Regions from separate parts of the Pseudoalteromonas phenolica genome, predicted to be linked through region 2. Evidence: predicted binding sites of a transcription regulator. Region 2 holds the regulator's gene; the other holds the start of a gene.

Region 1 (7,452 bases), 330 kb from region 2:
TTTTGTTTTGCAAGGCCAAAAAAGGGTCTTTTTCGATGAGCAGATCTATACCTATAACCCAGATAATTATTTAGTGCTCACCGTACCTTTACCTGCTGAATGTGAAACACAACTCACAAACAACAACCCATTACTGTCATTAATCATCGATTTTGACATACCTGTACTCGGAGAATTAGTAAGAGTTTTTGATGAACATGGAAAACTGAATAGCAGTGATAAAATGAGCAATGCAAAGGGCCTATTCGTCAGCGAAAATACGGATGCTTTATCTTGCACGCTCACTCGATTAGTTAACTGTTTAAGCTCAAAGTTACAATCTGACATTATTGGAAAAGGATTGGTACGGGAAGTCTTTTTTCATGTATTGCAAGGCCCACAAGCGTCGCCTTTATTTGATCTCGTCTCACACAATACGCACATGTCTAAAATGGAGCGCACGCTAAAACATCTACATAATAACTATAATGACAAGCTAGATGTTGAACAACTCGCCAGTATGGCAAATATGAGCGCCTCAACGTTTCACCGTAACTTTAAACAGATAACGGCCTCGTCACCTATTCAGTACGTAAAAAAGCTTCGGTTATCTAAAGCGAAAGATTTACTGCAAGACCAAGGGATCAAAGTAAAACAAGCTGCTGCGCAAGTAGGTTATGAAAGCGCCACCCAGTTTAGCCGCGAATTTACTCGCTACTTTGGTATCTCACCCAGCGATTATGCCAAAGCGAATTAAAAGTGCTTTTCGAAAAATAGTAACTGATGTTCACCATGCCGACAGCGCTTAAATTCTCGATAGCCAAGCTTACGATAGATGTGTTGCCCTCGCTCATTAAAGTCAAACACATCTAACCAGATCCGTTGACATGCATAGTGTTCAAGGCAATATTGTTCCATAGCTTGAATCGCCAACTGCCCTATCCCTGCACCACGCTGGCCGATGACGATGCGCCTAAATTCAACGATTGTTTCTGACTCTAAAGCGAGAATAATAAAACCAGCCAACTGTTCATTTTGAAAAACTGACAAGTATTGAATTGTGGGCTCTTCCATACTGTTCAAGTGCTGCTCTTTGGAGTTAGCCAAGATAAATTCGCCCACATCAGCCTGCTGCTCCCACGCCACCAAATCATCTAAATGCGCTGCAAGAGTTGGAAACAGTTTAATGTTCAGCTGTGACATAATTTTTCCTAAATAAAAACCCGCAACATGTGCGGGTTTTAAATTACTTAATATGCTTTATAGATTAAGCAAATAAACGGTTAGCTTGTGCTACCACATTATCAACTGTGAAGCCGAAGTGCTCAAATAGCTCACCAGCAGGTGCTGACTCACCAAATGTTGACATACCCACTACAGCACCATTTAAGCCAACATACTTGAACCAGTAGTCAGCAATACCCGCTTCAACCGCAACACGACGTGTTACTGCTGCTGGTAAAACGCTTTCTTTATATTCAGCTGACTGTGCATCAAATACATCTGTAGAAGGCATAGACACAACACGTACCTTTTTGCCTTGTAAACGAAGCGCTTTTGCTGCATCAACAGCGAGTTGTACTTCAGAACCTGTTGCAATCAAGATAAGCTCAGGGTTGCCGTCACAGCTAAGTACATAACCACCTTGTTTGATTGCAGCAACTTGTGCTTCATCACGAGCTTGTTGCTCTAAACCTTGACGAGTAAAGATAAGTGACGTTGGACCATCTTTACGTTCAATCGCTTGCTGCCAAGCAACAGCTGACTCAACTTGGTCACATGGACGCCAGTTCACTAGGTTAGGTGTTAAACGCATGCTGGCAATTTGCTCAACCGGCTGGTGCGTCGGACCATCTTCACCCAGACCAATTGAATCGTGAGTATAAACAAAGATGCTTGGCTGCTTCATTAATGCTGCCATACGTACCGCGTTACGCGCGTATTCCATGAACATTAAGAAAGTTGCGCCGTAAGGTACGAAACCTTTGTGCAGTGCAATACCGTTCATGATTGCCGACATACCAAATTCACGTACACCGTAGAAGATGTAGTTACCTGATGCATCATCAGCCGTTAAGCCCTTCGAACCTTCCCATAGTGTAAGGTTAGAACCTGCAAGGTCAGCTGAGCCGCCCATAAACTCAGGTAGAATTGGACCAAATGCATTCAATGCATTTTGTGACGCTTTACGTGTCGCAGGGTTAGCTGGATTTGCTTGAAGCTCTGCAATGTACTTTTCAGTTTCAGCTTGCCAGTTTGCAGGGAGTTCGCCTTTCATGCGACGCTCAAACTCAGCCGCAAGCTCAGGGTATGCCATTTGGTACTCTGTGAATTTCACTAACCAGTGGCTTTGTGCTTGTTGACCACGAGAAGAAGCATCCCACTTCGCGTAGATATCTTCAGGGATTTCAAACGCATCGTGATCCCAACCAAGGAATTCACGTGCTGCTTTAATTTCTTCATCACCTAATGGTGCACCGTGACAATCATGGCTTCCTGATTTGTTTGGTGAACCATAACCAATCACTGTCTTACAGCAAATAAGTGTTGGCTTGTCAGTTTCTGCACGTGCCGCTTCGATTGCCGCTTTAATTGCATCGCTATCGTGACCATCTACGTCAGCAATTACATGCCAGCCGTAAGATTCAAAACGCTTAGGTGTATCATCGCTGAACCAGCCTTCTACTTCACCATCGATTGAGATGCCGTTGTCATCCCAGAATGCGATAAGCTTACCAAGGCCTAGTGTACCGGCTAATGAACAAGCCTCATGCGAAATACCTTCCATTAAACAGCCATCGCCTAAGAAGGTGTAAGTGAAGTGGTTCACAATATCAAATTCGTCACGGTTGAATTGAGCTGCAAGTGCTTTTTCAGCAATCGCCATACCTACCGCATTAGTAATACCCTGACCAAGTGGGCCAGTTGTTGTTTCTACACCTGGTGCATAGCCATATTCTGGGTGACCCGGTGTTTTAGAATGCATTTGACGGAAGTTTTTCAGATCATCAATAGAAAGATCATAACCGCTCAGGTGCAACAAAGAATAAATAAGCATAGAGCCGTGGCCATTTGACAGAATAAAGCGGTCTCTGTCAGCCCACTCTGGGTTGCTTGGGTTGTGCTTTAAATAATCGCGCCATAGTACTTCTGCGATATCAGCCATACCCATAGGTGCTCCCGGGTGACCAGACTTAGCTTTTTGTACTGCGTCCATAGACAGAACGCGAATGGCATTTGCAAGTTCTTTGCGTGACGGCATGAATTCTCCTACCTTTAATTGTGTTGCGCTGAAATGTCAGTGCCTTCATTCTGACTCATTTATGGTACTTACTGCAACGTATATACCTGAGAAAACGAGGGCTAAACTTGTATATTTCAGGATCTGCAATTGAAAAAATCTAATTCAGACGTCTAGGCGTAAAAAAACTAGGCAAGTTAATTTGTTTTAGATAGAATACGCCCCTTATTTTTTCGCGCTATCCCCGATGTTCGTGAAGCGCAATATTTGTGAGCATAGATACAATGGCAAAACACTTATTTACTTCTGAGTCTGTTTCTGAAGGTCATCCGGATAAAATCGCTGATCAGATCTCTGACGCGGTACTAGATGCAATCATTACGCAAGACAAACACGCACGTGTTGCTTGTGAAACTATGGTTAAAACAGGCGTTGCGATCATCTCTGGTGAAATTTCAACAGATGCTTGGGTAGACCTAGAGTCAATCACGCGTAAAGTAATCACAGATATCGGTTACACGTCTTCTGATGTAGGTTTTGACGGCGACACATGTGGCATCATGAACCTTATCGGTCAACAATCACCTGAAATTGCACAAGGTGTAGACCGCTCTAAGCCTGAAGAGCAAGGTGCGGGTGACCAAGGTCTAATGTTTGGTTATGCAACGAACGAAACACCAACGCTTATGCCTGCGCCTCTTTACTACTCACACTTGTTAGTAGAGCGTCAAGCTGAAGCGCGTAAATCAGGTATCCTACCTTGGTTACGTCCTGATGCTAAGTCTCAGGTAACTTTCGTATATGAAGATGGTAAACCTGTTGCTATCGATGCAGTTGTACTTTCAACTCAGCATAACCCAGACATCGAGCAAGATGCACTAGTTGATGCCGTTATGGAAAACATCATCAAACACACGCTACCTGCAGAGTTATTAACTGAAGATACTAAATACTTCATTAACCCAACGGGTCGTTTCGTGATCGGTGGTCCAGTAGGTGACTGTGGTCTGACAGGCCGTAAAATCATCGTTGACACATACGGTGGTATGGCACGTCACGGTGGTGGTGCTTTCTCTGGTAAAGATCCATCAAAGGTTGACCGCAGTGCAGCATACGCTGGTCGTTATGTTGCTAAGAACATTGTTGCAGCAGGCCTTGCTGATAAGTGTGAAATCCAAGTTTCTTATGCTATCGGTGTAGCTGAACCAACGTCAATAACAATTGATACATTTGGTACTGGTAAAGTGTCTGAAGAGAAGTTAGTTGAGTTAGTGCGTGAGCACTTCGACCTACGTCCTTACGGCATTACTAAGATGCTAGACCTACTTCACCCAATGTACCAAATGACTGCTGCGTACGGTCACTTCGGTCGTGAGCCGTTTGAAATGACGGTTGGTGATGACACATTCACAGCATTTAGCTGGGAAAAAACAGACAAAGCAGACGCACTAAGAGCAGCTGCTGGCTTATAATTTTAAGTCATCTGTTAAAAAGGCGCTTACCTGAAAAGGAGCGCCTTTTTTAATGTCTGTAATTAATTTACTTATACCAATCCGCAATAACACTTAATCATTTCGAGGGATTAAACCTGATGATAGCTGCGTTAAAGATTTCTCATTTAGAACAACTAAATAACGAAATATTTGCCTTGCCTACATAGATGTAGGTACCTCAGCGATAGCAGGACACGTGAACGATGTTACCAACAAGGCTTTCTTGCCTCGAAATAGACCATTTAATTAAGCGGATTGGTATTAATGAATAAAATACTCTTCTACGTCTTCTTTCAAATCAACATATTCATCATCACTCAGTTCTAATGCAATCATCACTAAATCTTTAAATACATGCCAATCACCACACGGCCTAAAGTATTTTGCTTCGAAAGCTAAATTCTCAGCGAGTTTCATCGTCGCAAAAGTCGCTTTCAGTGTAGGGTCCGTTTCTTCCTTTAGATATGACTCATCATGATGACGTAGAATCATCTGGCAGATAGGCTTAGGAAGATGCCATGACGTTGCCAAATAATACCCTACAATAGTGTGGCTAACTGGATAAATTTGCTCTTCGTAGTATAAGAGACTTTGCTCACCTCTTTGATAAGCTCGCGACATTAATTCATTATAATTTCCAAATCGCATCGCCATTGCGGGTATACCAGAGTCATGGAATAAACCAAGTAACTGCAGGTTTTCGAGTGGTACAGTTGCTTTAATTTGTTTTCCTATCGCTATAGCTAATTGAGACATATCGCTGGCATGATCCCAGAATCGCTGCAATGAAATACAACAATCCTCTTGTTTAAAGGCATTTTTAAGTAAGTGCCCCGTCACTAATTGTGTAATACAGTTTACCCCCAAAAACATCACCGCCTGTCGAATATCGGTAATTGTTCGAGACATACCATATGCGGGAGAGTTGATCACTTTTAATACGGCTGCCGCAGTGCCTACATCTTCACTGATGATTTCTGCGATATTCCCCAACTCAGGTTCATCACTATTTAATTCATTTTGTAAGTTTTGCAGTACTTCAGGCTTTGAAGGCAAACTAAAACCAGATTTCAGATCTGCCAATACCTTGTCATCAATGTCGATCATAGGTGGAATCTTTTCGCTATAGGTTAGCTGAGTGTAGTAGAGGAGAAGTGATTACTCAAAAGTCGAACAAGAAGAAGTGATAAAGTTATTCTCAGCCTGATACTCTTTTTTATAGATTTGCTTAGCCATATTTTGAAAGGTCTTCTTTACCCCTTTAAGTGCGGTTTTGTTGCTCAACCAAGTGGGGATTTTACCTTGTGGATCAGCATAAATTTGATGTCTTATAAGCAAGGTATTTGAAGTTTCTTCAAGTAACCAACTTCCTTCTATGGGTGAAACAAAGATATATTTCTTAAATTGTTCTAATGGCAAAAGTTGCGCTCTTTTCAGCTCGTCTACGGACTTTATCAATAACTTAGATGTCGTCTTTGATACGCGTTGATGACAAGAGTGTGTGAGCATTATTCTATCTTTCACAGGCCAAGGCGCATTCAATCTAGTAACAACTATATTTTCAGCTTTTTTAAACAACGGAAGGGATTTAACACTTTCGACATTACTTAACCACTCGGGCGCATTATCTGTATCGTTTAGAAGGTTTAAAAAAGCTTGACGATTTGTGTTAGTGAAGCTGGCTTGAGCCTTAATTGCGATTAAGCCAGACGCCTGTTTTTGATAGCTGATAGATAGATTGTCTTTGCTATACCAACTTTGCCAATTGGCATAGACTTGTGAGGAAGGCAATAAGAGCAAACTCCACAAAAGGTATTTATGGAGCATTTTCATAATTAACGCCAATACGGCATGCTATTGAGCGAAGCTCTGCGGCTTTGTTCCATCGCTTGAACAAGAAAGTCTGCTTTTTTAGAAAGCCATAACTCTATTTCTTCAAGCTCAGGGAGGTTTTGTTGCTCGCAGAGGGTTTTTAAGTAAGACAATGTCTCTAGCTCATAGATGCCATAGGCGATATCAATCCAAGGTGTTCGGAATGCTTGTCTTGTTTCTTTGTCATATAAAGACCCTAAACAATTACCACTCAGCAAAGCGCAATCTAACAAAGAACGCAGCGAAAGATAATCTTGCGTGCATAAATCTTTGCCCTCAGGCAATTCTGATTGAAGTTTTCTCCAGTCTTTCTCAAAAGCTGCTGTCGCCACCTCTTTGATAGGCAACTCAGCCGCGGATACTGCATGCTGGCTCCACTCCTGACGCCATCCTTTATCAACTAACCAACGAGTTAAAGCTAACAATAGCTTGTTATAGCGTGGACTGTGGAATAAGTCTTCTAAATCTGTGATGCTAGGCTGCTGTGTTTTTAAATCATCAATAAGTGTTGCTAATTCATCCGCATTATTTATTTTTTTATAATAGGCATGACGCTTTGACGTGTAAGTTTTTAGATGAATCGCATCTTCGACCCAATCTAGCTCATTTAGAAGCCAATTCATTTCACCGAGTAAGCGCTCCGTAGCATGGCCTTCAACAATGGGCTCGAATAATTTAAATGCATGTTTAATCAGGTTAATGCCGTCTATGACACGTTTAAGTGTCTTCAAACTTGGTTTATTAAAGTAACACTGCTCATGTTTTTGCACGAACTCAATACCATAGTTCACACACTGCACAAGCGCTTGTTCTTGCGTTGCATGACGATTTAACTTCACAACACCAATGTATTTATTAGGCTTCAAT
Region 2 (7,452 bases):
TCATGGTCGCAGGGTGACAAATTAAACTCTCAACACCACCTAAAGACTCAGCCAACGAGAACTCTTTCACTGTTGTTAAGAAAGCGGCAGCATCTTCAAGACCGCCTGCGATATCAAAACTCACCATGCCACCAAATCCTAACTGCTGCTTTTTCGCCAGTTCGTGTTGCGGGTGTGATTCAAGACCTGGATAATACACTTTGCGAACGTACTCCGACTGCTCTAAGTATTTGGCGATAGCGAGGGCATTTTCTTCATGTTGTTTAAGGCGCACTTTAAGGGTTCTTAAACCACGTAATGTCAAATAGCTATCGAATGGTGCACCAGTAATGCCTATGTTATTTGCCCACCAAGCCAGCTCGTCGCCTAACTCTTGGGTTTTCGCAATTACCGCACCGCCAACAACATCTGAATGACCATTAATGTATTTGGTTGTCGAATGCACCACAATATCAACACCAAATGAAATTGGGTTCTGTAGCGCTGGAGATAAAAACGTATTGTCAGCCCCCACTAAAGCGCCCACTGCATGGGCTGCATTCACAACCGCATCGATGTCTGTAAGACGAAGAATTGGGTTACTTGGCGTTTCAATCCAAACCAGTTTAGGTTTGATCTCTGCAATTTGTGCAAGGCTGTCAGCGCGAGTTAAATCTAAAACTTTTAGTTTTAACAAGCCACGCTTTTCAAGTGATGTGAATAAACGATAACTACCACCATAACAATCATGTGGAATAACTAAGGTATCGTCGTGATTTAAAAGTTGTGTTACTAGGTGTACAGCTGCCATACCGGTCGCGGTGATGATGCCTTTTTCTCCGCCTTCAAGCTGCGCTAATGCTTCAGCTAGAATATCGCGATTTGGATTACCGCTACGGCCGTAATCGTAATCACGCTTAGTATCGAAATCAGCGAACGAATACGTTGTAGAAAGATAAAGAGGAGGCACAACCGCACCATGATGCTTATCGGCTTCGATACCATGTCTGACTGCGACTGTTGACTTATTGCGTTGGCTCATATCACCACCTAGTATATGGATGTTTAGACGTCTAAAAGGTTAGATGATCAAATTAGAGAAGTCAAAACATTTATACTGCTAAATGGCTATTTAACTAGAATTTGACTATCTTTTTTAAACCGATAAAATTTCGCCACTTCGTTAACTAATATTGTTAATAAGACTGGGTTTTTGACCATAAATCGGTACATTAACCTTAGTTTGAGTTGGGCGTTAGTCAAACTAAGTCAATTAAAGCCGTCGCAAACGAGCGTAGTCTTATTGGCAGTAATTACTCTAAAGGCATCAGAAAAATATTATGGCTAAATGGAATGGTGAGTATATTCACCCTTATGCAGAGCATGGCAAGAAATCAGAGCAAGTGAAGAAGATCACCGTGTCGATCCCTTTGAATGTATTAAAAGTATTAACTGACGAACGTACACGACGTCAGGTTAACAACCTACGCCATGCAACAAACAGTGAGTTGCTATGTGAAGCATTTCTGCATGCCTTTACGGGTCAACCACTTCCAAGCGATGAGGACTTACGTAAAGACAATCCTGAGAAAATCCCTGTTGAAGTGCGTAACATCATGAAAGAGATGGGCTTAGAGATCCCAGAGATTAACGAAGAAGGTTAATCGCCTTAGTTTCTCTCGAAGAAAAACATAGAAATAAAAAACCTCGCCATTGCGAGGTTTTTTATTAATTTAATCTTGCTTAGGATTAAGATTCAAATTGTGCCATGTAGTTTTCTGGTAGATCGATTTGCGCAACGCCAGAATCAATCGCAGCTTGTGCTACAGCTTTAGCAATGCGAGGTAATAAACGCGGATCCATTGGCTTAGGAATAATATACTCAGCGCCAAACTCTAGCGACTCAACATCGGCTGCTTTAAGCACTTGCTCAGGCACAGGCTCTTTCGCAATACCACGAATAGCTTCTACGGCTGCGATCTTCATTTCATCATTAATCGCTGTTGCACGCACATCAAGTGCACCGCGGAAGATAAATGGGAAACATAAAACGTTGTTCACTTGGTTAGGATAATCCGAACGACCTGTCGCCATAATTAAATCGTTACGTGCACCATGTGCAACTTCTGGATTAATTTCAGGGTCTGGGTTTGAACAGGCAAAGACAACCGGCTTGTCCGCCATAAGCTTTAGGTCTTCTGGAGAAAGTAAGTCAGGGCCAGATACACCCACAAATACATCTGCTTCAGCGATAACGTCTTGCAGCGTACGCTTATCAGTGTTGTTAGCAAATAGCTTTTTATATTCGTTTAAGTCATCGCGACGCGTATGGATAACACCTTTACGGTCTAGCATGTAAATATGCTCACGCTGTGCACCACATTTTATCAGCAGCTCCATACATGCGATTGCTGCAGCGCCTGCACCTAAACACACAATGATAGCGTCGTGGATGTCTTTACCTTGTACTTCCAATGCATTCAACATACCCGCAGCAGTTACAATCGCAGTACCATGCTGGTCGTCGTGGAATACAGGTATATCACAACGCTCTATAAGTGCTTTTTCAATCTCAAAACACTCTGGTGCTTTAATATCTTCAAGGTTGATACCACCAAAAGTATCTGCAATATTCGCAACCGTATTGATAAAGTCTTCAGTGGTGCGGTGCTTTACTTCAATGTCGATTGAATCTAAGCCTGCAAAACGTTTGAATAGTAGCGCTTTACCTTCCATTACTGGTTTAGAAGCAAGTGGGCCTAAGTTACCTAAACCTAAAATTGCAGTACCATTACTGATCACCGCAACCATATTGCCTTTACCTGTATATCGGTATGCATTAGCAGGATCTGCAGCAATTTCTCGAACTGGCTCAGCCACACCTGGGCTGTAGGCCAACGCAAGATCTTTAACTGTTTCGGCTGGTTTAGTTAATTCAACACTGATTTTACCTGGAACGGGATGAGCGTGGTAATGTAAAGCTTGTTCACGAAAGTCTGACATGACGCGATTTTTTCCTGCAAAGAAGTTAAAAGTGAGAGTGAAATAATTCGCAATAACTAAAAGATACTCGCTTTCTAGATATATTCAAGCAATTTCAGGTCTATCCACTTTTTAGCGAAATTTATCTGCAAGATGCCGCAATTTTGCAGATTTTATGAAACATTCTTTTAGCTTTTTTGACATTTTATTGACCTAAAAAAGGGTCAGTACGCTTAATAAACCAGCAATTTATACGACTAAAAATGCCACCCTATCAATCACAAAAAGAACGCTGAACTTATCGAATTTTATTAGATTTTAGACTCTTTTAAATACATTTAGACAACTTTAACTCTTAAAAAAAACAGTTTAAGCAGCCGTATTTTTGAGAAAGCTAAAGTCAATCTCGATGAAAAGTGCAAAGTTATGCATTTAGTTGTTGCGCCATTTTCTACGGCTTTGCTATGAAAAAAGTTTGGTGTAAAAGAAATAATTTTGCAGAAAAAGAGCCAGAGAAACGATACTAAGTCAGCAGGAAATAATGAATATTCAGAGGATTAATAAGTTTTATACCAATCCTCAATAATACTCAACCATTTTGAGGGACTAAAACTGACGCTAGCTTCGTTAAAAATTTCTTATTTAGAACAACTAAAAAGCAAAATTTTAACCTTGCCTACATGGAAGTAGGTACCTCAGCGATAGCAGGACGCGTGAGCGGTGCTATCGACCGGTTTTCCTTGCCTCAAAATAGAGCGCTTAATTAAGAGGATTGGTATTAGACATAAAAAAAGCACCCAAATGGGTGCCTTTCTCAAACAAGCGCTGCTTATTTCTTGCTGCTAAGAGCACCGAAACGCTTGTTGAAGCGATCAACACGACCACCTGTATCAAGGATCTTCTGCTTACCAGTGTAAAACGGGTGACATGCAGAACATACGTCTAGGTGGATGTCTTTACATAGTGTTGAACGAGTTTCGAATTTGTTACCACATGAACAAGTTGCTGTGATTGACTCGTACTTAGGGTGGATACCTTCTTTCATAGTAAACCTCTAGGTTAGGCCGTATCGCTCTCCAAACCCGAAGTTTGGCACCATACGTAGTTATATTCAAATTAGTGGACGCGTATTTTATTGGAGTCGTCTGAGATCTACAAGCAATAATTGCACAAAAAGTAAATAAACAGGCCGTTAATTACGCCTAATCCATTGAACAGTCATTTACCGCGCGTTTTTCTCTGGGATTTCAAGGTCTGCTTTAGTACATTATAACTATCTACAGCCATGCTCGAACATTCATGCTATTTGTTGAAGTTGCTCTAAAAGTCCCACTACATAGAACCTTTGATTATAAGATCGACCCGAATATAACAGTTCATAAAGGCTGTCGTGTGTGGGTAACTTTTGCCAATCGAAAACTGGTCGCCATGGTCGTTGACATCAAAGCGAAGACAGATGTGCCTGAAAATAAAATCAAAGCCATTACCTCTGTTATTGATGAGCGTCCTATTGTCAGTGATGCATATCTTACCTTTTTGAAATTTACAGCACGTTATTATTGCCATTCGCTAGGCGAAACTATTTTTACTGCGCTACCAGCATCTCTACGTCAAGGTGAGCACCCAGATAAAACCCAAGTGCCCAATTACACACTCACTGAGGAAGGAAAAGCATCTCCCAAGCTTCGCGCTAAAAAGCAATTAGCACTGATTGAGCATTTAAAAGGCTCTGGCGTAACGAGCCTCACTGAGTTAAAAGCATTAGGGTTCACAACACAACAAATCAAGCCGCTCAAAGAGAAAGGCTTTATTGCAGAAGCCATCAATCACTGTGAAGCTTGGTCGTCGCACACTCTTGAGATTGCAAACAAACCGCGCCTAAATGAAGAGCAGGCTGCCATTTGTGCCGCCGTGAACCAACAAACAGGATATCGTACTTTCTTAATTGAAGGCGTCACGGGCAGTGGCAAAACTGAGGTGTATTTACAGTGTTTAGAAAAAATACTTAATGCTGGTAAACAAGCACTGATTCTAGTGCCTGAAATTGGCCTGACGCCGCAAACAGTGAACCGCTTCAGGCGCCGCTTTCCAAATACTCCGATTGATTTATGGCATTCAAATTTAACCGACAATGAGCGCTTACACACTTGGCGACGCGCTGAACAAGGCAGTAGTGCTTTGGTTATCGCAACTCGCTCAGGGATTTTTTTACCTTTTAAGAGCTTAGGCATGGTCGTGGTAGATGAAGAGCATGATGGGTCTTTCAAGCAACAAGATGGACTACGTTATCACGCTCGAGACTTGGCTGTTTACCGCTGTGCAACACAACAAATCCCCCTTTTATTAGGCACTGCAACCCCTGCACTCGAAACCCTACACAACGCACTCAATAACAAATATCAATTAGTGTCGCTGACCAAACGTGCGCAAACCAAAGTAGATAACGCTTACTTGTTGATTGATATGAAGGGCCAACCGCATCAAAATGGTTTTGCACCAACTACTTTACAGCATATTGAACGAACGCTCGCACGTGGAAAACAAGTCATGGTGTTCTTAAACCGCCGAGGTTATGCACCTACTTTAATGTGTCACGAGTGTGGCTGGCTCAGCGAATGTCATCGATGTAGCGCAAGTGCCACTTATCACAAAAGTATGTCTCGTTTAGTCTGCCATCATTGCGGTGAGCAAAGCTATGTGCCACCCCAGTGTGTTGATTGTGGTAGTACCAATATTTTACCTGTGGGCTTGGGTACTGAACAAGTTGAGCAGTTTTTAGAATTGCAATTTCCCGACACGCCTTTAAGCCGCATTGATCGAGATTCAACTCGCCGTAAAGGCGCACTCGAAGAAGCCCTCAATGAAATTAATGAAGGTGGTGCACGTATTCTAGTTGGCACTCAAATGCTGGCTAAAGGCCATCACTTTGCTGACGTCAGTCTAGTCATCATTTTAGATGTAGACAGTGGTTTATATAGCAGTGACTTTAGAGCTACGGAGCATATGGCTCAATTAATCACTCAAGTTGCTGGTCGTGCTGGGCGAAGTGGAGAACCTGGCACTGTTTTACTACAAACACATTATTGCGAACACCCGCTTTTACAAGATTTAGTCAATAATGGATATGGTGACTTTGCCCGTTATGCGCTCAAAGAACGAGAAGAAGTTGCCCTGCCACCATTTAGCTTTTTGGCTTTGATCCGCGCCGAAGCTAACAATGCAAAATTAGTCATCGACTTTTTATCGGATCTGGTTCCTGCAAGCCCATTCTCTGGTATACAATTGCTCGGACCAATTCCCGCGCCGATGGAGCGCGTGGCTGGAAAATATCGATATCAACTACATATTCAAGCGCAGGATCGTGCAATTTTACATAGTTACTTAACTCAGTTATTGGCTTATGTAGATAAGCACCCTTTAGCAAACCGACTGCGCTGGAGTATAGACATAGATCCTATGGATACTTATTAAGTAACTTATGGCACAACACGACTTTATAAATAAAAAGCCCAAAGGCAGAAATACCAAAAAAGCGGCGCCTAGCCCAAAACCCGTCTCAAAATTGCTTATCTTGCTGGCCTTATTGCTGGTTGGCGGTTTTGCATATGGCCTTTGGTATATCACACAAAATGCCGACCCCAAAAAAGTAGAAGAAACCGTCAAACCCATTGCCAAAAAAGAGCAACCGGTGGTGAAACCAAAACCTAAAGATCCTGATTTTATTCAAGAGATTAAAGACGCAGAAATCAAAGTCGAAATTAAAGAAATCAAAAAGCGCGGCCCATACCAGATGCAATGCGGTTCATTTAGAAAACACGAAGACGCAGAGAGCATGAAAGCACAAATTGCTTTTGTCGGCCTAGTTGCTGAAATCCGCAGAACCGAAGGGTCAAATGGTGTCTGGTTTAGAGTACGTCTAGGTCCTTATGAAAGTAAACGACAAGCGGAAAGCGATAAAAATAAGCTCAAGCGTATCAACATCGTAAGCTGTGGAATTTGGGGCTGGACTTGATTTCTCACTAATAGCCCATATACCTACAGCAATCTAAGATATTTAAGTAAGACAAGTGTGAGTTAACGCACAGTAAGGAATTTTATGACTACTATCGTAAGCGTGCGTCGTGACGACAAAGTTGTTATCGGCGGCGACGGTCAAGTGTCACTTGGCAATACAGTAATGAAAGGTAATGCCAAAAAAGTACGCCGTCTTTATAACGGTAAAGTATTAGCGGGGTTTGCCGGCGGTACTGCAGATGCATTTACTTTATTTGAGCGCTTTGAAAGCAAACTAGAAATGCACCAAGGCCATTTAACCAAAGCTGCAGTGGAAATGGCGAAAGATTGGCGCAGCGACCGTGCGCTTCGTAAACTAGAAGCCCTGCTGGCAGTTGCCGATGAAACCGCTTCATTGATCATCACAGGTAACGGTGACGTAGTGCAACCAGAGCATGACCTTATCGCCATTGGTAGTGGTGGTAACTTTGCACAATC

The links. Region 2 encodes MetJ, which represses methionine synthesis genes. Its sites were predicted from a motif close to TAGACGTCTAGACGTCTA; they were not measured.
Region 1: the regulator MetJ is predicted to act here: its motif matches at 3,387-3,404, upstream of metK (methionine adenosyltransferase).

Annotation. Positions count from the first base shown of each region.
Region 1 covers NZ_CP013187.1:3,088,242-3,095,693, forward strand. Annotated here, with positions in the region: gene PP2015_RS13775 (AraC family transcriptional regulator) at 1-736, shown strand, start outside; gene PP2015_RS13780 (GNAT family N-acetyltransferase) at 733-1,182, opposite strand; gene tkt (transketolase) at 1,247-3,241, opposite strand; gene metK (methionine adenosyltransferase) at 3,505-4,692, shown strand; gene PP2015_RS13795 (HDOD domain-containing protein) at 4,975-5,820, opposite strand; gene PP2015_RS13800 (SRPBCC family protein) at 5,872-6,546, opposite strand; gene PP2015_RS13805 (CYTH and CHAD domain-containing protein) at 6,549-7,452, opposite strand, start outside.
Region 2 covers NZ_CP013187.1:3,420,998-3,428,449, forward strand. Annotated here, with positions in the region: gene metB (cystathionine gamma-synthase) at 1-1,021, opposite strand, end outside; gene metJ (met regulon transcriptional regulator MetJ) at 1,320-1,643, shown strand; gene PP2015_RS15380 (malic enzyme-like NAD(P)-binding protein) at 1,729-2,982, opposite strand; gene rpmE (50S ribosomal protein L31) at 3,791-4,006, opposite strand; gene priA (primosomal protein N') at 4,261-6,432, shown strand; gene PP2015_RS15395 (SPOR domain-containing protein) at 6,440-6,973, shown strand; gene hslV (ATP-dependent protease subunit HslV) at 7,058-7,452, shown strand, end outside.